DNA from 2 places in the Shewanella sp. ISTPL2 genome. Region 1 is predicted to be linked to the other one. Evidence: riboswitches for the same ligand, from Rfam matches in the RefSeq annotation. Region 1 holds a riboswitch; the other holds the start of a gene.
The links. A riboswitch is a leader RNA that binds a small molecule or an ion and turns the genes downstream of it on or off. The one in region 1 is predicted to bind lysine.
Positions count from the first base shown of each region.

Region 2: linked by a shared signal. The riboswitch ahead of lysC (lysine-sensitive aspartokinase 3) and the one ahead of HUB64_RS19820 (Na+/H+ antiporter NhaC family protein) in region 1 are both predicted to bind lysine.

Region 1 covers NZ_JAAPAV010000001.1:4,455,316-4,467,842, forward strand. The annotation lists gene HUB64_RS19800 (amidohydrolase family protein) at 1-2,738, opposite strand, end outside; gene HUB64_RS19805 (H-NS family nucleoid-associated regulatory protein) at 2,954-3,346, opposite strand; gene HUB64_RS19810 (electron transfer flavoprotein subunit beta/FixA family protein) at 3,657-4,406, shown strand; gene HUB64_RS19815 (electron transfer flavoprotein subunit alpha/FixB family protein) at 4,407-5,333, shown strand; lysine riboswitch at 5,429-5,625, shown strand; gene HUB64_RS19820 (Na+/H+ antiporter NhaC family protein) at 5,705-7,273, shown strand; gene HUB64_RS19825 (M3 family metallopeptidase) at 7,418-9,568, opposite strand; gene HUB64_RS19830 (cytochrome c3 family protein) at 9,773-11,872, opposite strand; gene HUB64_RS19835 (thymidine kinase) at 12,414-12,527, shown strand, end outside.
Region 2 covers NZ_JAAPAV010000001.1:1,650,109-1,662,635, forward strand. The annotation lists gene HUB64_RS07410 (S9 family peptidase) at 35-2,347, shown strand; gene arcA (two-component system response regulator ArcA) at 2,445-3,161, opposite strand; gene HUB64_RS07420 (DUF3293 domain-containing protein) at 3,750-4,184, shown strand; lysine riboswitch at 4,285-4,459, shown strand; gene lysC (lysine-sensitive aspartokinase 3) at 4,610-5,965, shown strand; gene HUB64_RS07430 (succinylglutamate desuccinylase/aspartoacylase family protein) at 5,967-7,088, shown strand; gene HUB64_RS07435 (zinc transporter ZntB) at 7,188-8,153, opposite strand; gene HUB64_RS07440 (YacL family protein) at 8,350-8,724, shown strand; gene HUB64_RS07445 (response regulator) at 8,816-9,445, opposite strand; gene narQ (nitrate/nitrite two-component system sensor histidine kinase NarQ) at 9,438-11,273, opposite strand; gene nrfA (ammonia-forming nitrite reductase cytochrome c552 subunit) at 11,499-12,527, shown strand, end outside.

The DNA.
Region 1 (12,527 bases):
TCTTCCTTCGACATATTGCAATACATCATAGACTTAGCCGCTTCTTGGTTGAGTCTGCGCTGCATTTCATAATCGTCTGAGTTAATGCTGGTGATCACCCCCTTGTTTTGCATCAGACACGCGTTTTGCGGAATCGCATCATACACCTCAAACTTATAGGCCCACCAATCGGCAAAGGTCGATGCGCCAGCACCATGGGCAGCCAGTTCACTCGCCACTTTGTAACCTTCGAGCACATGGGTAAAGGTTTGTACTTTAAAGTGATAGGCCTCGGCTAAGCGGATAAACATCAGGATTTCTGACTGCACATAGGAATGAATATGTACGTCGCGTTGCTGGTTTAATACTTCGGCCACTGCTTGCAGACGGTAACTTGGGCGCGGAGCGACAGTTTTCTTTTTATCGCTGGAGCGCAGATTATCATAGGTTTTTAACGCCTTTTCATAGGCGATAGCAGCGTCGAAGGTTTCTTCAAATAACGCTTTTACTCCCATGCGAGTCTGGGGGAAGCGCTGAACAAATTTCTCGCCCCAATTACTCTGTTTGACGTTTTCACCTAAAGCAAATTTGATACTGGCGGGCGCGTTAACAAATTTGAGTTGTTCAGCTGGCTCCCCCCATTTCATTTTGATCAGTTGTGATTGGCCACCGATAGGGTTGGCGCTACCGTGGAGTAATTGCGCGCTGGTGACGCCGCCCGCTAAGGCACGATAGATTGAAATATCGTCGGGATTAATAATATCGCCAATGCGTACTTCAGAGGTTACTGCGTCTGTTCCTTCGTTAGTACCGCCATTAATGGCGATATGCGAGTGTTCATCGACTATGCCGGCGGTGAGGTGTTTACCCGTTGCATCGAGGACTTGATAACCTGATGGCGTACTTAATTGTTGGCCAATTTTTTCGATGCGGCCATTGGCCATCAAGAGATCAGCATGTTCGAGAATGCCTTGTTTATCCGATGTCCACAGGGTGGCATTTTTGATGTGTAGCTTCTCAACATTAGGGGCTTTGCTCAGTCCGTAAGCGACGTTAGGGAAGGTGAGGTGACTCAGTAGGCTCGTGCTGGCTTCATTCTTGGGAGCTTGATTGCTTGCTTGGTCTGCTTTTTTGAGCTTTGCAGTTTGAGTCATTGCGACACCGGCAACATTTGTAGTGCGACTTTTTGCATCGACCATACGACCTTGAATGCCGTCATCGGCCATCCACAGCGTAAAGCGGCTAAGGCCATTAATGCCTGCGGCGCTCAAATCGGCAGTAAAGCTCAATTTCCCGTTATCATTTAACTTAAGTTGAGTGAGTGAGATACTTTGTTCGCCACTGCTTAAATTGCCTTGGATGTTGGGTTTATCACTTTTACTTTCATCATGTAGCGATAAATCTAGCGTGAGGTTATTGAGGCTTAATTGGTAATCTCCCAGTAATCGTGCTTGGGGAAGTGAGCGCAGACTTTGCTCCTGACCTTGTAACCAAACACTGTAGATCTGGCCATCTTTAAAGATATTGCCTTTAGTGATAACAAAGTCAGCCATATAACCGGGCGCGAGTTTACCGGTAAAGTCGGCGGTGCCTGTCATCTCTGCGGCTTGGGTGGTGAGTGCCACGAGAGCGTTTTCTTCACTTAAACCTTGGGCGATGGCTTGGCGTAGGCGCGGCCAGAAGGCATCGGTCTTAATCCCAAACTGCGTTAACGCAAAGGGGATACCCGCGTTAGCTACCGCTGCAGGGTTGGTTGGTGCACGTTCCCACTGTCTTAAATCCGCCAGTGATACTTCACGATCAGCGTCATCTGTCCCGACATCGGGTGCCTGCGGATAGTTTAAAGGCAAGATCAACGGATAGTTCAGCGCCTTTAACTCATTGATGCGTGAGTATTCTTGACCATTACCAAGTAGGTTGGCTGGCAGTTTATGTTCTTTGAGTAAATGGGCTGCACGTAATTGGTCGTTGAGATTTTTGGTTTCAAAGATAATTTGCTTATCGGCTAAATTATCTAAACGCTCAAAGGCGATATTAAATTCGACTTGATTGTTTATTGCGCCATTGGCAGGTTTGTTTTTATTTTGGTTATACCAATTTGCATCGGCAAAGGTTTGCCTAATAAGTGCAATGCTGCCCATTAATGATGAGGGATAATCTTGTTCAGACGAACCTTTATCAAATGCCATAAAAGGTTGACTGCGGGCGCGATAAATCACTTCATTAGCCGTTTTGTCCGCTAATGACAGACTGACAGCCGTCCCACGGAAGATACCGTCGAGTTTGCTACTTTGCACACTGGTGAAACCATTATTAATCCACTCTTTTGCGCGTTCTTTATTGGGGTAAACGTAATTAAACCATTCTTTTTCAGAATGAATTGCACCATTTTCCGCATTACCACCGATACGTTTTATATCATAGACGGGGCGAGTGAGCTTTAGTTTGGGATATTCGAACTCAATCCCATAATCGGTAAAAGGATCGATAAATCCGGGATAAATTGTATAACCACTCAAATCGATTCTAAATGCGCCAGCTGGAATGTCGTTGTGCTCAATAATGGCTTTAATTCGATTATTTTCAATTAATAAAGTGGCATCGCTTAAACGCTTTCCCGGGGCAATAATTAATTCAGCATGGGTAAATGCAGTGAGTTTACTGGATGTTGTTCCAGTATTGAGTTGGGCAAATGTTGTTTGTGATACTAAGCTAGCGATTATGCTGCAGCTTATCATTATCTTATTGTTTATCTGCATTATTTTATTCAATCGAGTGAGGGTGAACAAAGAGTAACTGAAAGCAGATGTAAATACTAAGGCTGAATTGTAACGTAATTTGAGTGGGAGTGAGGTGCGGAATTAACGGCTGTCGTTTAAGTTTGAAACGGTTGATGGATATAAAAAAGCTCGCAACTAATGCGAGCTTTTATGCAAACTTGTGTTGGCAATTAGCGCCATCACACTTGGTTGGATTAGATTAAGAAATCTTCCATAGAACGACCTTTGTTGATCTCGTTCTTAAATACGGTAGGCATACGGCCTTGGCCAGTCCATTGAACCATTTCACCGTCAACTTCAATTTGGTATTTGGCTGGACGAGGAGCGCGTTTCTTCGCAGCAGCTTTAACAGCTACGCCACCTAAGTCATCAATTGATAAACCAACGGCTTCCATTTGTTGACGGATTTCTTCAATCTTAGCATTACGAGCTGCCATGGCTTGTTCTTCTTCCTCAGCCATAGACTCGCGTTCTACTAAAATTTTATCTAATTTGTCGGCTAAATCACGTAACTCTTCAACGCTAAGTTCTTTTACTGCAGCTTTAAAACGACGGCCGTGAGTTAATATCTCTAAAAATTCGCTCATATCTATTTTCGTCCCACTCTATTTTTAATACAGGATAATGGTGAACAACACCTAAATGATAGAAACTAATATAGCTCGAATCAAATAAAATTATGCGTTTTAAGGAAATTAAATATTATTTATTTTTTGAACTTTTCTTATTCCCTCAAATAAGTGTCCAAAAAAGTGGCCGTTGCAGCGGATTAAAAAATACAAACAGGCGTTTGACTTTGGTTGACGTTAACGTTAACAGGACGTAAAGTTGCTCTATCCTGCATTGGTATTAACCAATGTTTTGTCCATGTACATGAAAGTGTAGGAAGGAAACCCTATGAAAGTATTGGTGCCCGTTAAGCGCGTTGTTGATGCCAATGTGAAGGTCAGGGTCAAAGCTGACAATACAAGTGTTGACACTGCAAACCTAAAAATGGCGTTGAACCCTTTTTGTGAAATCGCAGTAGAAGAAGCGGTTCGTTTAAAAGAAGCGGGTAGCGCTACTGAAGTGGTTGTTGTCAGTATTGGTAATAAAGCCGTGCAAGAACAACTGCGTACCGCGCTTGCATTAGGCGCAGATCGTGCAATTCATATCGATACTGAAGAAGAGCTCGTGCCAGTGTCTATCGCCAAATTGCTCAAAGCGGTACAAGACAAAGAACAAGCAGAGCTGGTGATTTTTGGTAAGCAATCCATCGATGGTGATAATAACCAAACTGGCCAAATGTTTGCCGCGTTAATGGATATGCCACAGGCGACCTTTGCTTCAGAAATCAAATTAGAAGCGAATACATTACAAGTCACCCGTGAAATTGACGGCGGCATGCAAACTCTTAAACTGCCTTTACCTGCTGTTGTGACCGCCGATTTACGTTTGAACGAACCCCGTTACGCTTCATTGCCTAACATAATGAAAGCCAAGCGTAAGCCATTAGAAGTATTTACTGTGGCAGACTTAGGCGTGACGTTAAAGAGTCACCAAACGATTGTGAAGGTCACTCCGCCAGCTGAACGTAAAGCGGGCATCATGGTAGCGTCGGTAGCTGAGCTAGTTGAAAAGTTAAAAAATGAAGCGAAGGTGATCTAAATGGCCATTTTAGTATTAGCTGAACATGATAATGCAGCACTGAAACTCGATACGGCAAAAATTGTTACCGCTGCCCGTGCCATAGGCGATGAAGTACATGTCTTAGTTGCGGGTCACCAATGTGGCGCGGTTGTCCAAGCGGCACAGGCACTACAAGGCGTTAGCCAAGTACTCGTTGCCGATGCCAGCGTGTATGAAGCGCATTTAGCGGAAAATTTTGCCAAATTGCTGGTGGACTTAGCGCCAAACTATGGTCACATTCTGGCCTCGGCTTCAAGTTTAGGTAAGGACACGCTTCCGCGCGTGGCGGCTTTATTAGATGTAGCGCAAATCTCAGAAGTTATTACCGTCGTCAATGCGGACACCTTTGTGCGCCCTGTGTATGCGGGTAATGCCTTAGCGACAGTGCAAAGCCATGATGCCATTAAAGTGATGACAGTGCGCGCCAGTGCGTTTGACGCTGCGCCAGAAGGTAACAGTGCGGCTGTGACGACACTTGATAAAGTGTTTGAAGCGAGAACTCAGTTTGTTTCTCAATCGCTGACAGTTTCTGCCCGTCCAGAGTTAGGCAATGCTGGCATTATCGTTTCTGGCGGCCGTGGTATGGGCAGTGGTGAAAACTTCGGCATGTTAGAACAACTTGCTGACAAGCTTGGTGCTGCGGTTGGCGCATCACGCGCTGCAGTTGACGCAGGTTTTGTGCCTAACGATTTACAAGTGGGTCAAACCGGTAAAATCGTTGCGCCAAACTTGTATATTGCCGTCGGTATTTCTGGCGCGATTCAACATTTAGCCGGCATGAAAGACGCTAAAGTCATCGTTGCAATCAACAAAGATCCTGAAGCGCCGATTTTTCAAGTAGCCGATTATGGACTCGTTGCAGATCTGTTTGAGGCGGTTCCTGAGCTGATTACAAGTCTCAGTTGATTTTATCTGTGATCTAGGTCACATTAAGTGGCTTTGCGGTAGCATCTGCTAAGCCGCTTATGTTTTTATGTGCCTCACGCCCGTGCAAGGGCGTTCTTAGAAGTAGAGGCGCGCCAAATATTAGTAGTGATCAGTAGGGTGATTCCGTTGATCGATTGCGAAAGGATTTGGTGCCGAAGTGGTTCGATTTATCACGATCAACTGCTGGGGTTGTACCTAATAGGTGCAGCACTGCCATAGTATTTTCCGATATGGATATTGGGAATAGTTACTATGGAGCGCTACTGATAGGACAGGTGACCTTGGGTATCTATTGCCTTTTCCCACCAGTTCAGTCGCCCTCCATTCGTATTTAACGAAGATAATAATCAATGACTGTTATGAATTATGCCGATTCGGCACTTTCCTTGTTGCCGCCTGCGGTGGCTATCGTGTTGGCGATCTTGACTCGCCGTGTACTGCTTTCTTTGGGGTTAGGTATTTTAATTGGTGCTTTATTGCTCAATCAATTTTCACCTTTAGCAACGGGTGAGTTTGTATTCAATGGCGTTAAAGGGCTTTTTTGGACTGATAAAGGTCTAAATTCGTGGAACTTATATATTCTCGGTTTCTTAATTGTACTGGGAATGATCACAGCGTTAATTACCGTAAGTGGCAGCGCGCGGGCTTTTGCCGATTGGGCTCGTTTACATATACGTAATAAACGTGACGCTAAACTATTGACCATGTTTTTAGGTTGCGTAGTTTTTATTGATGATTATTTCAATAGTTTAGTTGTTGGTTCGGTCGCTCGACCTGTTACCGATCGTTATTATGTTTCCCGCGCTAAGTTAGCTTATTTATTAGATTCTACTGCGGCGCCTGTGTGCGTTATATCTCCAGTTTCGAGCTGGGGCGCTTATATTATCGCACTCATTGGCGGGATATTAACTGCCCATGGTTTTGCTGATACGGGTCATTTGAGTATTTTTATTCAAATGATCCCGATGAACTTTTACGCAATCTTCTCCTTGTTATTATTACTTTTTGTTGTCTTTATGGGACTAGATGTTGGGCCAATGCGTGAGCATGAGCTCAATGCCCAACGTGGTAATTTATACGATGAGTCTAAAGGATTACCGCCTGGGGCGAACGCGGATTTACCTGAAGCCGAAACCGGTAAGATTTTAGGTCTGTTCCTGCCGATTACCGTGTTGGTATTTGCAACCCTCTATTTCATGATTAACAGTGGCGCTCAAGTACTCGCGGCGGAAGGGATTGAATTTAATATTATTTCTGCTTTTGAGAAAACCGATGTCAGTTCATCACTTTTCTTTGGTGCATTAATTGGTCTAGCGGTTTCGCTGATATTGAATTTAGTGCAAGGCGTTGAGAAATTGATGATAGTCAAAGGTATAGTGCAGGGCGCTCGCTCTATGCTGCCGGCGATTTACATCCTGTTATTTGCTTGGACAATCGCAGGTGTGATTGGTCAACTCGAAACCGGTAAGTTTATGGCGAGTTTAGCAACAGGAAATATTCCGTTCGCGTTTTTACCCGCCTTAATGTTTGTGCTAGCAGGTATTACCGCGTTCTCAACTGGTACTAGCTGGGGTACGTTCGGGATCATGTTGCCGATTGCTGCTGATATGGCGATGGGAAGTCACACTGGCATGATGTTGCCTATGCTTGCCTCTGTGCTGGCGGGGGCTGTATTTGGCGATCATTGCTCGCCGATTTCCGACACGACTATCTTGTCGTCTACGGGCGCCAGTTGCCACCACATCGACCATGTGGTGACTCAGCTACCTTATGCACTCATTGCGGCGTTTATTAGCTTAGTGGGTTATGTGGCACTTGGATTTACCGAGTCGGTTGTCGCGGGTTTAGTGGCTTGTAGTGTGGCATTTGTGATCAGTATTATCGTACTTAAAATCAAATCTAAAGGCGCAATTAGCTAGACGTTAATTGAAACCTTTCACTGCAAACGTTCACGACAAATAAGTCAAAAAAAATCAGCCAGCATTATGCTGGCTGATTTTTTTGGTTAAGGCTGAGTTTGTCTTTATCTCTAGCCTATCGCATTAAGGCTATCAACTCTTAGCTTAGCGTGCTTGATCTAGACCGCGGCGTTTAAGTAAGCCTTCTGTGGTTGGTTCTTGTCCGCGGAAGTTTTTGTAGGCGTCCATTGGCGCTATGCTATTACCCACTTCACGGATCGTTTTGCGGTACTTCATGCCGATTTCACGATTGAGCCCACCTTGGGTTTGTACATAGGCAAACGCATCCGCCGCTAAAATCTCACTCCACATATAAGCGTAATAACTTGCCGAGTAACCGCCGGGGAAGGCGTGGGCAAAATAGGTCGACTTATAACGCGGAGGTACAGCACTGATGTTTAAGCCGTGCTTTTTCAGGGCATTGGCTTCAAAGGTTGGTACATCTTGCAGCGGGGTATCTGGGCTTAATGAATGCCATTCCATGTCTACTAATGCAGCGGCCATGTATTCCAGAGTGTCAAAGCCTTGGTTGAAGCTGCCTGATTTCAGCAGTTTTTGCAGCAGTTCATCGGGAATGGGTTTGCCTGTTTCATAGTGTTTCGCGTAGTTCGCTAACACTTTTGGATGGGCGGCCCAATCTTCTTCAAACGTCGATGGAAATTCGACAAAGTCGCGTGAAACCGAGGTGCCCGCCAGACTTGGATAAGTCACTTTAGAGAACATGCCGTGGGTGCCGTGACCCATTTCATGGAACATAGTGGTGACTTCGTTATAGCTGACGAATGTGGGTTGACCTTCGGGCGCTTTCTTTATGTTCATCACGTTGACGACCACAGGTTTAGTGCCTTCGAGGAAGGATTGACCGACGAACGAACTCATCCAAGCGCCACCACGTTTACCTTCACGGGCAAAATAGTCGGCGTAGAAAATGGCCATGCTTGAGCCATCGGCATCAAACATTTCGTAGGCTTTCACATCGGGATGGTAAACCGGTAAATCTGGGCGTGGTTTTAAGGTGACGCCATAGAGTTCTTTGAGTGTGTAGAATACGCCGTCTTCGAGAACGCGGTTAAATTCGAAGTATGGGCGAATGCTATTGGCATCGAGAGCGTATTTTTCTTGGCGGACTTTTTCTGCGTAAAACTCCCAGTCCCACGGTGCCAGTTCAAATTTCCCACCGGTTTTAGTGATCATGGCTTGAATGTCGGCCGCTTCTTTCTCTGTGTTAGCAACTACCGCAGGCACCATTGAACCAAACATGCTGTAAACCGCTTCGGGTGTTTTGGCCATTTGCGGTGCTAATCGATAACTTGCCCAGTTTTCATAGCCTAATAGTGTTGCGCGCTCGGCTCTGAGTTTCGCTAAACGAGATACGAGTGACGCAGTTTCGTTTTCACCAGTTAAGCCACGGTTCGCTGAGGCTTCCCAAATACGCTGGCGTAGCTCACGGTTTTCCAGTGATGCCAACACAGGTTGGCGAGTGGTGTTGGTGATGTTAATCAGATACTTGCCATCGTGACCGGCCGCTTTGGCATCGTTCGCGGCTGAAGTGATTTCACCGTCGGTTAATCCAGCAAGTTCACTTTTTGAATCCACCACAACGGCGATTTCTTTGGTTAAGCGTAATAAACGCTGAGAGAACTCATTCGTTAGTGTTGATTGTTCTTCATTTAACGCGCGGATTTTAATTTTTTGTTCATCGGTAAGTTTAGCGCCAGCCATGATAAAGCGTTGGTGATATACCTCAACCAAACGTACGGCTTCTGGGGTTAACCCTAAGTTGGTGCGGTCGTTATAGATGGCTTCGATACGGGCAAATAGCGCTGGGTTTAAGTTGATATTATCTGAGTGGGCCGCCATTTTGGGCGCCATTTCGCCTTGGATTTTACGCAGTTCTGGATTGCTGTTTGACCCTGCTAAATTATAAAACACGCTTGATGCACGGTTGAGTAGGGCGCCGCTTTTCTCCATAGCCACAATCGTATTATCGAAGGTTGCTGCTGCCGGATTATTGGCTATTGCGAGAATTTCTTGGTACTGCTCTGCCATGCCTTGCTCTAGGGCTGGCGCGAAGTGCTCATTCTTGATGAGGCTAAAATCAGGGGCTTGATATTGCAGGTTACTGGCTTGGAACAGCGGGTTTTGGGTTTGTACCGAGATAACGTTAGGTGCTTTAGTTTCTGTGCTGCTGCAACCTGCCATGAATCCGGCGGTGAGAGTGGCGCCGATGGCGATGGCAATAAAACTTTTATGCATAATTGAGTGACTTCCTTTGAATTGTTGTTTTTTTAGGACTGTAACGTTAGTAACTTAAATAGGACTGAAAATGGCTTGTTATCGGGTAATGTCTAAGTAAAAAAGGAGCCTCGCATTAGCGAGACTCCTTTGGCTATTTCCTTGCAGGGAAAATAGGTACCGCTTTTTACTTACTTCTTAATCACGCGATGATGAGATGATTAATTAGCGAGTAAACTTGTGGTATTTATCAATACCAGAACTTCTACCTGTGTCATGACATACTGCACAGGATTCAGAGGTCGGTTGTTTAAACCAATCAGCCACACTTGGTACGCTGATTTCACCACCGTTGCTTGCCATATGCGCCTTAGCAGAATCGCTAGTGTGGCAGGCATAACAGTTAGCGGTGACAGGACTGGTCATTTTGTTACCTGGCTCAAGAATGTATTGATTTGGCACTTTGCCTAAATCAATCGCTTTTTCGTGACAGGCAACACAGCTAGTTGAGGCTTCAATTGCGCCTGCACCGTTTGCGGTTTGCGCTTGAGTTCCATCAGCTTTAACTTCACCGACTTTAGCGCCATTACCCCAGTGCCAGCTGTGTACCATAGGACCAAAACCTGCGCCTAAGGCTGCTGATGTACGTGCCATGCCGTTGTCATGGCAGGCGATACAAGCTTTACCACCTTCATCGAAGGCACCATTTTTGTGGAACGCAGTGGCATCGTTGTGACAAGTAGTACAGCTGTTAGTACTCGCTATCTCACGACGTTCGAAGCCAGAGACCTTTTGAGTGGTGACAGGGTTAACGACATCTGAGTAAGCCGTAAAGGATATGCCCATAGAACCATCATAACCTGTCGCTCTTAGGCTGCCATTACTTTGGTAGCGTTGCTTGCCATCATATTCCATCCAACCAGCGGTACTGAATGTCACGCGGGCAGAATAAACATAGTTAGCATTCACTGCGCTGATATCCGTCAGTAAATGACAGATATTTTTAGTGCCGTCAGTGTTGTAACCATAGTAGTAGTTAGTACGGTTACCTGGGCGACCCACTAAGCTGCCATTTTCATAGGAATGTAAATAAGCGCCCGCATAAACTACGGGTTTCTTAGCGTCATATACTAGCGGGCTAGAATAGTTAAAGTTGTCTTTAATACTAAAGACGTTACCATCGGTGTCTTTCACTGTCAGCGTTGTACACCAGCCTGGGGCGGTTACTGCAGCCGCAGCACCTGTTGGCGCATAGTGGTCTGTCTTGGTAGAAATATCATCTACTTTAACAGGTGTTGATAGACTCAATTTATACTTAGCGCGAATCGCTTGGCGTTCGGTTATACCCGCTTTGCTTTCGTGCATAATGCGCAGATCCGCACCATTACTTGGGATAATAGCCCCTGGTACGCCACCACTGTCATGGCAATCAATACAACCGGGTCCAGCTACGTTGATGTTTTTAGGTGCTTCAACGTGACAAGATGTACAGTTTTGTACTGAAAAGTCTTTAGTAAAATCTTGGTGATTGATATGACCAATTTTAGATAGGGTGTTTGTCGCATAGCCACCCGTAGAGAAACCTTCAGCATTGACAACTGCGCGGCTAACTGAGCCGTGACACACTAAACAGCCTTCCACGAAGGTGACTTCGCTGTCCATGCCGGTAGCGACATAGCTTGCATGACGACGAGGGCTTGTTGAATAGTCGATATGGCAAGAGTAACAACTATCAGTTGTGGTTGAATGGGTGCCTTCAGGTTTGTTAACGACCAGAGGTTTAGAGGTCGCAATACCATTATTACCACCGACACGTAACCAAACGATACCTTCAGTGCTTGGATTAACCCCTTTCATTGGTACTTTAAATTGGTAATGACCATCAGCTAAAGCGGTCAATTCAGCGCCGACGGTTGCTTGAGTTGCTTCACCGCCAATATGGACGTTATCTGCAACACCATTTTTATCAGCTTCGGTGCGGTTAGTGATGAAGCCTTTATCTGTTAGTGCCGCCACTTTGGCTTGAGCATTTAACAGTCCGTTGATTAGGTTATTGTTTTCATCTGTAATTTCAAATTCGTAAGTGATACTGCCTTCGCCAAAGCTATAGTTGATCACTTTGACGTTAGTCATAGTAGAACTGGTGACAGGGGGCGGTGTTCCAGGCTCACCGGGTGTTCCAGGTTCACCAGGTGTTCCAGGGATACCGGGCGTTCCTGGTGCTCCATCTACACCATCTTTACCATCATCGCCACAGCCAACAAGGGCGCCAGTTAGTGCTAAGGCAACTAAATATGCCAGTTTTCTAGAGGTGAAAATTCTCATCATAATCTCCATTTGATCCAATATGCGAATAAAGGACGGAGTGGAGCACTAAAGTTTGCAGGGTAGATTAGTGCTTTGACCGTTGGTCTCAATTTGCAAGCTATCGAATACTTTTCTTTTTTTAATTGAGCACGTTTTGTCTCGAATGAAATATTACTGTTAACGCTATGTTTATTTTTTGAGCGCAAGCCCATTTATACCTATTACTTTGGAGGTAGATCGCACTTTTTAAATTTAACTTTTACTAATTTTTCCTTATGAAACAACATTTAAGTTTCAGTTAAGCTTTCATTAACAATTGAACGGCATCGGGGCGTTTTTTATGTTTTTTGCAGGGAAGAGTATTAAATGAAGTGGACTAGAAATATTTCAGGAGGCGATTGGGGATTAAAATGATTGATAAGTTGGTGTCATTGCAGAATTTCATGATAAAAGCTTAGCGGCTGCTAGTGTTCTGATGTGAAGCGCAATGTTAGACTAGCGCTCAATTTGGCTCTGGTAGCAGACGCGTAAGCGCTAACGTTTTTAAAGGGTATAAGTCTTGGCTCAATTGTATTTTTATTATTCGGCAATGAACGCGGGTAAATCCACTTCCCTATTACAGTCATCCTATAACTACCGTGAACGCGGTATGAATACTTTGGTCATGACAGCC
Region 2 (12,527 bases), 2.8 Mb from region 1:
ACATCTTAGGCGATTATGCTCCCAAGGAATAATAATGATTAAAAATAGGTTAACTTGGTTCCCTGCGTGCTCACTTAAGGTGCGCGCCGTTCCCCTACTGATAGCGAGCCAAATGGCCATGATTTCGACAGCTATGTTTTCAATTACCCCAGCTTTTGCAATGGAAGGCGGCAAACTGCCACTGACGATTGAGCGAATGAATGCCTCGCCCGCATTAGCGGGCACCAGTCCTCGAGGTTTGAAATTGTCACCTGATGGTCAGCGTGTCACTTATCTTGCGGGCCGTAAAGACAATCAAAATTTTTATGATCTCTGGCAGATGGATGTAAAGACGGGAAAATCTAGCCTATTGCTCAATGCAGATAAGTTGGCAAGCAATGAATTATCCGATGAAGAAAAGGCCCGCCGCGAACGCCAACGTATTTATGGTGAAGGCATTATGGAGTACTTCTGGGCCGATGATAGCCAAGCGCTATTAATTCCGGCTGCTGGTAATCTGTATTACTTTTCATTAGTGGATAACAGTGTCAGCCAACTTCCCATTGGCGAAGGGTTTGCCACAGATGCGCGCCTATCGCCCAAGGGACGTTTTGTGTCTTTCGTGCGGGATCAAAATCTGTATGTGTTAGAGCTGGCGACCAAAAAACTCCAAGCTATGACGAGCGATGGCGGCGGGGCGATTAAAAATGCCATGGCCGAGTTTGTCGCTCAGGAGGAAATGGATCGCATGACAGGTTATTGGTGGGCGCCCGATGAATCGGCCATCGCCTTTACCCGTATTGATGAGTCCGGTGTCGAGCAAGTAACCCGTAACGAAATCTATGCTGATGGTATTAAACTTACTGAGCAGCGCTATCCCTATGCCGGCAAAAACAACGTCGATATCGCCCTCGGTGTGGTCACGCTAAAAGATAAGGCCATCAATTGGGTGAAGCTGCGCGAAGAGAACAGCAAAGACAAGAGCAAAGATATTTACCTGCCGCGGGTCGATTGGTTGCCCGATAGCAAACATTTGTCGTTCCAGTGGCAGAGCCGCGATCAACATCAGCTCGATTTACAGTTAGTGGCGTTAGATGCGCTTACTAAACCAAAAATCTTAGTGAAAGAACGCAGTAACGCTTGGGTGAACCTCAATAACGATCTGCACTTTTTAAAACAACAATCGGCTTTTATTTGGGCATCTGAGCGTGACGGCTTTAATCATCTGTATCTTTTTGACTTAAAAGGCAAACTTAAAACCCAATTGACTCAGGGCGAGTGGGCTGTCGATGCGTTGGAATACATAGATGAAACCGCTGGTTGGGTATATTTCACTGGCCGCAAAGATACGCCAATCGAGAAACAACTTTATCGCGTGCCTTTAGCGGGTGGCAAGGTTGAGCGGGTAAGCAAGCAAGCGGGCATGCACGATCCTGTGTTTGCCGACAATCAAAGTGTGTATCTGGATTATTTCAATAGCTTATCTCAGCCACCGCAGATCAGTTTACACGGTGACAAGGGCCAGCAACTGGCTTGGGTTGAGCAAAATGAAGTCAAGCAAGGCCATCCTTTATATGACTATGCGGGTCTGTGGCAAATCCCTGAATTTGGTGAACTAAAAGCCGAAGATGGCCAAGTGTTACAAACCCGTTTATTCAAACCTGTTCCCTTCGATGCGAGCAAGAAATACCCTGTCGTAGTGCGGGTTTACGGTGGGCCGCACGCACAGTTAGTGACCAACAGTTGGAGCGAGCAGGACTACTTTACCCAGTATCTGGTGCAACAAGGCTATGTGGTGTTCCAGTTGGATAACCGCGGCAGCGCCCACAGGGGCACAAAGTTTGAGCAAGTGATTTACCGTCATTTGGGTGAAGCTGAAGTCAAGGATCAAAAAGTGGGAGTGGACTATTTACGGAGTCTGCCATTTGTCGATGCCGATAATGTAGCGATTTACGGCCACAGCTACGGCGGTTACATGGCCTTGATGAGTTTATTTAAGGCGCCGGATTACTTTAAAGCCGCGATTTCGGGTGCACCTGTAACCGACTGGCGCTTATATGACACCCATTATACTGAGCGTTACTTAGCCCATCCTGAGGGGAATGAAAAAGGTTATGAAGCCAGCAGTGTGTTCCCTTATGTGAAAAACTATCAAGCGGGTTTGTTGATGTATCACGGCATGGCCGATGATAACGTCTTGTTTGAAAACAGCACTCGGGTTTATAAGGCGTTGCAGGATGAGGGCAAGCTGTTCCAGATGATCGATTATCCTGGATCTAAACATTCGATGCGTGGCGAGAAAGTGCGTAATCACTTATATCGCTCACTGGCAGATTTCCTCGATAGGCAGTTGAAAAACGCCAAATAGTAGGCATAAAAAAACCAGATCCTAGGATCTGGTTTTTTGTGAATTGATTCTTATCAAACCAATCCTGTTTCTAATGCGGGTGTTGCTTAGCGGGCGATTAGCCTTCTAAGTTACCGCAAAAACGATAGCCTTCACCGTGAATAGTCGCGATGATTTCTGGCGTATCTGGCAAGCTTTCGAAATGCTTACGGATACGACGGATAGTCACGTCTACAGTACGATCGTGTGGCTTAAGTTCACGGCCAGTCATTTTCATCAGTAGATCGGCACGAGTCAAAATTTTGCCTGGGTTTTCAACAAAGTGCAGCATAGCGCGGAACTCGCTACGTGGCAGTTTGTAAGATTCACCCTGTGGGCTCACTAATGAACGGCTGTTGATCTCTAAGCTCCAATCATTGAAGCGGTAGTATTCTACTGAGCTCTTTTCTTCGACTTCAGCGCCAGCGCTGTTGACACGAGTCAGAAGGTTACGAGCACGAATCGTTAATTCACGTGGGTTGAACGGCTTGGTAATATAATCGTCCGCGCCAATTTCAAGTCCAAGAATTTTGTCGACTTCGTTGTCACGACCTGTCAGGAAGATAAGACCGATGTTGTTGATTTCACGTAGTTCACGTGCCAACAATAGACCATTCTTACCTGGCAAGTTAATATCCATAACGACCAAGTTAATTTTGTTTTCCTGCATAGCCTTATGCATTTCTGCGCCATCATTGGCCTCAGTTACCACATACCCTTCTGCCTCGAAAATACTTCTCAGCGTGTTACGGGTAACGGCTTCATCTTCAACGATCAGAATGTGCGGATTTTGCATATTATTTACCTAAATTTTAATCAGTTTATACTAACCAATAAGAGCAACTTACTTCGGGCTCTTATATTCATAAAAGCGTTGATACTTCCTTGAACTGCTTTGTGCTCAAAAGGAAAATCTTTACGGTGACATCTATATCTGGATGTAGATTAAGTGCACGTTTAAGTGTAATACGAGAAAACGTAATCAGTACCAACTTCGATAAGCAATAGTTAGAATAAGTTCCTTAACTATTGTTTTTTTTAAATGTTTAAAAGACAAATCAAATGTAGAACAGATTTTAAACAGATGCCCGGTCAGTTCACGTTACTTAAAGCGATATATGTAACAAACTGTATTGAACGATAAGCATCTTGCTCAATCTATTTCAACTCACCAGTACGTACATTGTACTCGTTTTAGTCATTTGTTAACAAATGAAATGTTAACAAATTTTAGGTGAGCAGGGGTTTTTACCATGATATTTACTTTAGCTATTGATTAGTATAACTAATGTATTTCTTATTCCTGTGAGCCAGTTCACGCCTCTTTGGATTTTACAATCACTCTGCTACACTAGCTTGGGTTCATTTTTCGACTAGACTACCAATGGACAATACGACTCAAAATTTGTGGCAATGTTACCAAGCGCCGTTGTTTTTGCTGACTCAAGCATTATCCTGTGATTTTTCCTTTGCTGTTATTACCGCTCATAATCCCGCTTCAAAGCTTCTCTCTCCTAGCCAAAACCGTTTACTCGATCGCCAACTTCTCCGTGAAATTGAATTACTCGGTAGCCCTTATCGTGCTTTAGTGGGCGCAGCACCGGATTTATCCCACATGGAAAAAAGTTGGGCCGTGTTTATCGATAGAACGATGGCATTGCAATTGGGTAAGAAATTTAATCAATATGCGATTTATGTTGTCGAACAAGGGGATGTGAGCTTAGTGCCTTGCATCTTGGATGGACATGATGAAGTGTGTTTAGGCAAATTTAGAGATTATGTGCAGCTGGTATACGAGCTACCCGATTTGAACATTTAGTTGTTTTCAAAAGATTTTATTTAAATTGTTCATTTGTTATGAAATTAGCATTGACTTCATTAGGGGTTTATTGCTACTTTTTTCGTCCCTTTCCTAGGAAAGGAACAGAAGAGGAGCGTTAACTAGGTAGTCGGTCAGAGGAGCACAAACTCCAGCGATGACTGATGAGGGAGATTAACGCCGAGGCATAGATATGGTTGCTGCATGTTTATGTCGGTCGCTCAGGCTGAATCCTGACGATTGTCACCTGTAATTGGTGGAGAGCTTCTGGTGACGATTGCTGTTTCCCTTCTTTTGGGGTGCGTTATCATTGAGCACCAGGCTCTTCGAACGAAGTCAGTTCGGAGTGTGATCATGTTAGTTAATCAATATCTTATTCAATCTGCATTTATTTGTTGCCCTACGTGTTTTACGGAGGTGCGCTAATGTCTCTCGTTGTCGCAAAATTTGGTGGCACCTCAGTTGCCGACTATAACGCTATGAATCGCTGTGCAGACATAGTGTTAGCTAATCCTCATTGTCGTTTAGTCGTGGTCAGCGCTTCGAGCGGCGTGACTAATCTGTTAGTGGAATTGACCCAAGAATCGATCAACGACGATGGCCGATTACAGCGATTAAAACAAATTGCCCAAATTCAATATGCGATTTTAGATAAGCTCGGTCGTCCTAACGATGTGGCCGCCGCATTAGATAAATTATTGACTCGTATGTCAGTATTGAGTGAAGCGCTCGCATCACAACGCAGCAAAGCGACTATGGATGAGTTGTTGTCCCTCGGTGAGCAATGTTCTTCGGCGTTGTTTTCGGCGGTGATCCGCGAGAAAGGTGTTAACTCAAGTGCCTTCGATGTGCGCCGAGTGTTACGTACTGACAGCCACTTTGGCCGCGCCGAACCTCAGGTCGAGCAGATTGCGACTCTAGCTCGTGATTATCTACAGCCACTGTTAGCGGAACAAGTGATTGTCACGCAAGGCTTTATCGGTGCCGATGAAGCCGGTCAAACGACCACGTTAGGTCGCGGCGGTAGTGACTATTCTGCTGCACTGTTAGCTGAAGCGTTACGCGCCTCAGCGGTAGAGATTTGGACCGATGTCGCGGGAATTTATACAACGGATCCTCGTTTGGCGCCCAATGCCTTTCCGATTGCAGAGATCAGTTTCAATGAGGCTGCCGAGATGGCGACCTTTGGTGCCAAGGTATTGCATCCAGCGACTATTCTTCCTGCCGTTCGTCAGCAAATTCAAGTGTTTGTGGGTTCAAGTAAAGAGCCTGAAAAGGGCGGAACTTGGATCCGTCATCAAGTGGAAGATGCACCCGTATTCCGCGCTGTGGCTTTGCGCCGCGATCAAACCCTATTAAATCTTCACAGCTTGCAAATGTTGCATGCTCAGGGCTTTTTAGCGGAAACCTTTGCGACATTAGCGCGACATAAGATCAGTGTGGATTTGATTACCACATCAGAAGTGAATGTGTCTCTAACCCTCGATAAAACTGGTTCAGATTCGAGTGGTCAAGGTCTGTTGAGTGAGGCATTGCTGCAAGAATTATCACAGCATTGTCGTGTGCGAGTTGAAGATGGATTGGCCTTAGTGGCTATTATCGGTAATCGCATCGCGACAACGCCTGGTATTTGTCGCCGTGTATTTGAAGTGTTAGAACCACACAATGTGCGGATGATTTGCCAAGGCGCCAGCCCACATAATCTGTGTGTGTTAGTGGCAGAATCGGAAGCGGCACAAGTGGTGAAATCGCTGCATCAAAATCTGTTCGAAGGCGCTTAATATGCTGCCGACAACATCGTCTCTGCAAATTGGCGAGCTTGCCGCAGGGCAAGCGCTTACCTTGCCTATTTACCATTTTAAGCCGAGCGACGATAAGGCGACTGGCCCCAAAGTGTATATTCAGGCCAATGTCCACGGCGCTGAAGTTCAAGGTAATGCGGTGATTTATCAGTTGATGAAACAGCTCGAACTCTGTGACATCCGCGGCGAAATCACCTTAGTGCCATTGGCCAATCCCCTTGGGATCAACCAAAAAAGCGGTGAGTTTACCCTTGGCCGCTTTGATCCTATTACGGGCGCGAATTGGAATCGTGAGTATTTGAATCATGCTATCGATTTGCCGACTTGGTATGGCGAACATGCCAAGCTGAGTGATAGCGAGCTGATCCAGGCCTATCGCAGTACTTTGGTTGAAGCCTGTCAGCAAAAATTGCGTCATGAATGGGGCATTACTACTGGCCATTGGCTCGCGGTTAATCTGCAGATTATGGCCCATGGCGCGGATATAGTGCTCGATCTGCACACAGGTCCTAAGTCTTGTAAGCACTTGTATTGTCCTGAATATGACTTAGCTGCTGCGCAGTTTTTTTCGATCCCTTATACGCTCATTATCCCCAATGCCTTTGGTGGTGCCATGGATGAGGCTGCGTTTTGTCCTTGGTGGCAATTGAGTGATTTTGCTAAATCTCAAGGGCGCGATTTAGGGGTTGCAGTGTCAGCGTTAACCTTGGAATTGGCGAGCCAAGAGCGCGTCTGTCTTGAGGATGCACGGGTTGATGCACAAGGGATTTTGGCATATTTAAGCCACCGAGGCGTGATCGCTGAAACCGTTGCACCCGCTAAAATGCAGCGCTTTGGTTGTTATCTAAAAGACTATAAAAAATATCACGCGCCAAGTGCTGGTTTAGTGGAATACCTTGCACCTGTGGGCGAGCCATTAGCTGCGGGGCAGCCCTTAGTAAATTTACTGCGAATGGATTTATACGGTACGGCGGATGAGCTAAAAACGGTTAGTTTGCCGCAGGACTGCGTGCCGATTTTGCACTTTGCTTCGGCATCAGTGCACCAAGGAACAGAGCTTTATAAAGTCATGACTCATGCGTTTGAGTTGCCAACGACATAATCGCCCGCTTAGAGCATAAGCATTAGCCCATAACAATTAGTTTATGGTACTGAGAGAAAACAAAGCCAATCGATTAGGATTGGCGTTGTTTTAAGGTGGCTATAACCACTTGAATCGATAAAACAGCGCCATTTGCAGGGCGACGAGTGAGATTAATATTCCGCAGAAGGTGGCGAAGGCCCAAGTGTTGTCCGCGCCCGGTATCCCGCCAATATTGACCCCAAGTAAGCCTGTTAAAAAGCCTAGCGGTAAGAAGATTGCTGACACTAAGGATAAGAAGTATAAGCGTTTGTTGAGTTGCTCCGATTGCTGACTGAGTAATTCTTCTTGAGTCACATTAGCCCTATCGCGCAGGGCATCGAGATCTTCAATGGTGCGGATAAGTTTATCGTTTGTTTCCCTCAGCTTGAGTCGTTCGGTATCTTTAAATAGGCTGAATTGCTCGGAAATCATTTTCGAGAATGCTTCGCGCTGTGGGGCTAAATAGCGGCGAATGGCTACAGTTTGACGGCGCAGTTCGGCGATATCGGTACGTAAGTCTTTCACATTGCCTGAGACGACTAGTTCTTCTAAATCAGAGAGCTGTTCTTCTAATTTATCAATAAACTCGACTTTACGATTGGTCAGTCGTTCGCAGATTGCGACGATAAAGTCCCCCGTAGTTGTAGGCCCATTTCCCTCAAGGATCAGCTCGGCGACATCTTTGACCGACTGTAACTCGCGATCGCAGGTGGATATGATCCGCTGTTTATCGGCATAGATACGCACGGCCACCATGTCTTCGGGAGCTGAATTGGGGTTGAGGTTGACGCCGCGTAACGCGAGTAATATGCCTTCACCTGTTATCACTGCACGGGGACGAGTGTCTTGGGCGAGTAGGGCATCACTTTCGACCTTAGGCAGACCGCTATTGAGTATCCAGTGGCGTGCCTTTTTATTGCGATAGCGAAGGTGTAACCAGAGTAGGCCATCCTGAGGATCCCATTTTTCGATCTGTTCTAGGCTCAAGGTGGAACCCGCTTGGGCGCCGCTTAGCACTAAACTGTAGATAAACCCTTCGTGCATATCGCATTCCATTTAACTTTCAAAATCATCCAAACAAACTAACTGATTTTGTCATGAAAATGAAGTCAGTACTTATGCTTAACGACATGAGGTAAACGTTAATTGACATAAATTTGATGTGCTGAGTGATGCAAGCAACTTAGCCAAGGATAGGTTAAAATTAGCATTAGTAGGCTTAGATCAAAGAGACAATAAAATGGAATACGAATTTCGGCGTAACAGTTTAACTGGCACTTTTTTGGCTAGCTTTAGCATGGATCATGAAGTGCTTGGGCAATGGTTTACGGAAGAATTAGGGACTGAGTTAGCTAAAATTCAGCAAGTGTTGGGTGTGATAAAAGAAATTCAAGCCGATAAACGAGGTTCATGGCGTCTTGTTGGTAATGATTTTACCTTAGAGTTAGAGCGTGAACAGGCGCGAGTCTTTGCCAATACCTTAGGCTTTGAGCAAGAATATGAATTAGAAGAGGCTATGTCACTCTATGATGCTGAGTCAGAAGCTTATTGTGGCCTTGAGGATTTTGAGCAGGCGCTATTGAGTTGGCAGCAATTTATTGAGAAAGGTTTGTAATCATTTATTTAATCTCTATTTGATAAAAACATAAAGGCAATCATGGGATTGCCTTTATTGTTTGCGCGATACCAAGCTTATTTTCGTATCTTTAATTATTTAGGTAGCGCACCGCCATTTCGGTTCTCGATTTAGCATTGGCTTTACGCAGTAGGTTTTTCACGTGCACTTTAACTGTGCCTTCACTAATGTGTAAATGCTCTGAAATCATGCGATTACTTAAGCCTTCCGCCAGTTGCTGTAGAATTTGCAACTCCCTTGGGGTCAGGCTTGAAATCCATTCTTGTTCATCGGTCGCATCTTTAAGTTCGTAAAGGTATTCCTCTACTTCATCGCTGATCACCCTATGGCCAAGCATGGCATTTTTGAGTTTTTCGAGCAGCAAATCTGGCTCAGTATCTTTGAGCAAATAGCCGTCGGCTCCAGCGCGAAGTAAACGGATAACATCCTGTTTTGCATCTGAAACGGTGAGAATTACTATGCGTGAGGTAACACCTTCTTGGCGCATGGCGTTGAGGGTATCTAGGCCTGTCATGCCTTTCATATTCAGATCGAGCAATATGATGTCGGGTTCATCGGTGACCACTGCGGTTAATGCGTCTAAACCACTACCGGCTTCGCCAAATAGGCTGAAGTCAGGATCTGAAGCGATGAGCTGGCAGATGCCTTTGCGCAAGAGGGGATGGTCATCGACCACTAGTACTGAATAAGGTTTACCCATTTGAAGGCTCCTGTTGAGATGGGAAAATAAGCGTCACTCTAGTGCCACTTGACCCCTTGCTGTGCTGCATAAGGTTTAATGGGCTGTTAGGGTTGAGTGCGTCGTCTTGTGCATTGCATCCTTGCTCAGTCGTGGTTGCCATAGCAGGTTTAAATCTCTTTAAATCATTGTCGCTGAACACGACTTTACCTGAAAGCTTACTGGCTCGTTCATGCATTATACCTATGCCAAAATGTTGATCTCGTTCTTTTAAATGTCCAATACCTATGCCGTTATCACAAACATCAATATTGACCATACCCTCGTCATCCTTATAGCAATGGATGTTAATGAGGCTGGCCTCAGCATGTTTGATGGCGTTTAACGTCGCTTCTCGCGTGATCTGCAGTATGTGGATGTGCTGCTTTGCCTCTAGCCATTGTGGCGCAAGTTTATAGTCTAAGGTTATCTTTATATTCGTCTTTGTCCTGAGTTGCTCAAGCATAGCCTCTAAAGCACTTTTTAGATCGGGCTCTTTAATTGTGAGCCTAAAGGTGGATAGTAACTCCCTGAGCTGCACGTAGGCAGTGCTTACACCTTCGTTGATTTCGGTTAGCTGCGCCTCAACGATTGGACTGCGGCAACTGCAATCTAAGTTTTTGCGTAATAAGCTAATTTGGATTTTTAGGAAAGATAGCACTTGACCTAAAGAGTCGTGCAGCTCTCGGGCAATTACGCCACGTTCCTCCATTAGCGCCAGTTGCTGTCTTTGCTCTGTGGCATTGTGGATCACGATTGAGCGTGTCAACATAATTGCGAAATTGTTAAACAAGGCGATATTGGGTGTTTGGTCGGCAATTAACTCTAAATAGCCTAAATTAGCCTGCTCAAATTGCAGTGGGAAACGGGTGCTCTCTTGAGTCATATCTGGCCAACCGCCATCGGCCTCAATCACTTCTAACTCTTGCTCTGGGTATTGAATGATGAGTCTTAGGTAGTCGAGTGATTCATAGCCTTTTAACTGATTCAGCGCCGCCTTGAGAGCCTTGTAATCGAGTTTATTTGCGTTTAATGTCAGTAGGTTATCATATAAGAATGCCAGCTCGTTGTTGGCCCTTGTCAGCGCTAAGGTTTTTTCTGCTACCTGCGATTCTAAGTTGCCATAAAGCGTCGCGAGTTCCTTCGCCGTTTTTTGTAGGGCATGGGTCAGCGCTGTAAGTTCAATATATTCGGTCTCGGGCATTTCTATTTCAAAATTACCCTTAGAAATCGTGTTGGCCGATTCCATCAGTTTTTGCAGCGGGATCACCACTTTCTTCTTTGTAAAACGCACGGCCACAAAAGCGATAATGAGCATGACGCCTAAGCCTAATATTTGGCTGGCGGCAAGGAGCCTGAGTTTAAAGGCGGCGTAGTGCTCCATCTCAAGCACCAGTAAATCAATGGTATCAACAAAGTCCTTCAGTGAGGCGACATAATCGCGGGAGTTTTCTTGTTCTATGTAGTGTTTCATCACCAGCCATTTATCGATGACAAGCTGATATTGAGCGGCAATTTCTGGCGGACTAAACCAACTTTCCGAGGGCTTTAATGTGTCGGAATAGAGCGTATTTTCGAATTCGGTGATTTTATCCTGCGCAGCATCACTGCCTGAGTTGGCGTAAAACATTAACCGATAGCTTTGCATCCTCAGCGACCCTGAGGCATTAATCGCCTTGGCGTCGCCTAAGCTGTAGGACAAATTGATGATAGCAAAAGTCGATAAACTACTAGAGAGCAGAATAAGTACTAACATTAATCCTAAGATTTTTGAGGTGAGACTACCTCGTTTCATTAATCCGCTGTTCATTTTGATGGCCGCTGTTATGGCACTTTGCAGTGGTTTTTACATTAGAAAATAATGTAATACATTAACAAAAGTATAGAAATGTGAACAACAACACCTTTACATTTTGATCTAGCGCAAACTTCAACCTAGATACCCCCTAAGAGGTATATTTTTAGCAGGGTTAAATCACTAAGTTTGACCATGGAGATGTCGTGATTTACAACAATAATGCAACACGGAGATGAGATGATGAAGAAGATGACAGGTAAGTCCTTTGCACTGAGTGCACTGGTTGCCGCCAGCTTCATGGCAGCGGGCGCAATGGCGAGTGATAAAACAGAGCCTCGCAACGAAGTTTATAAAGATAAATTTAAGAATCAATATAATAGCTGGCATGATACCGCAAAGAGTGAAGAACTTGTCGATGCGATTGGGCAGGATCCTAATATGGTGATCCTGTGGGCTGGCTATGCATTCGCAAAAGATTACAACGCTCCTCGCGGCCATATGTATGCCGTGACCGACGTGCGTAATACCCTACGTACTGGTGCGCCGAAAAATGCGGAAGATGGTCCATTGCCTATGGCATGTTGGAGCTGTAAGAGCCCTGATGTACCTCGCTTAATTGAAGAGCAAGGTGAAGATGGCTACTTCAAAGGTAAATGGGCTAAGGGTGGCCCTGAAGTCACTAACACCATTGGCTGTGGTGATTGTCATGAAAAAGGTTCACCAAAACTGCGGATCTCTCGTCCTTATGTAGACCGTGCAATGGATGCTATCGGTACGCCATTTGATAAAGCTTCGAAGAAAGACAAGCAATCTATGGTGTGCGGTCAGTGCCACGTTGAATACTATTTTGAGAAAAAAGAAGACAAAAAAGGTTTCGTCAAATTCCCTTGGGATATGGGCATAACTGTTGACCAGATGGAAGTTTACTACGACGGTATCGAGTTCTCCGATTGGACTCATGCGCTGTCTAAAACACCTATGTTAAAAGCGCAACATCCAGAGTATGAAACGTGGAAACTGGGTATTCATGGTAAAAATAATGTCAGTTGTGTTGACTGCCATATGCCAAAAGTGACTAGCCCTGAAGGTAAGAAATTTACCGATCATAAAGTGGGTAATCCATTTGACCGTTTCGAAGAAACCTGTGCAACTTGCCATAGCCAAACGAAAGAATTCTTAGTTGGCGTCACTAATGAACGTAAAGCTAAAGTTAAAGAAATGAAACTGAAAGCGGAAGAGCAATTAGTCAAAGCGCACTTCGAAGCT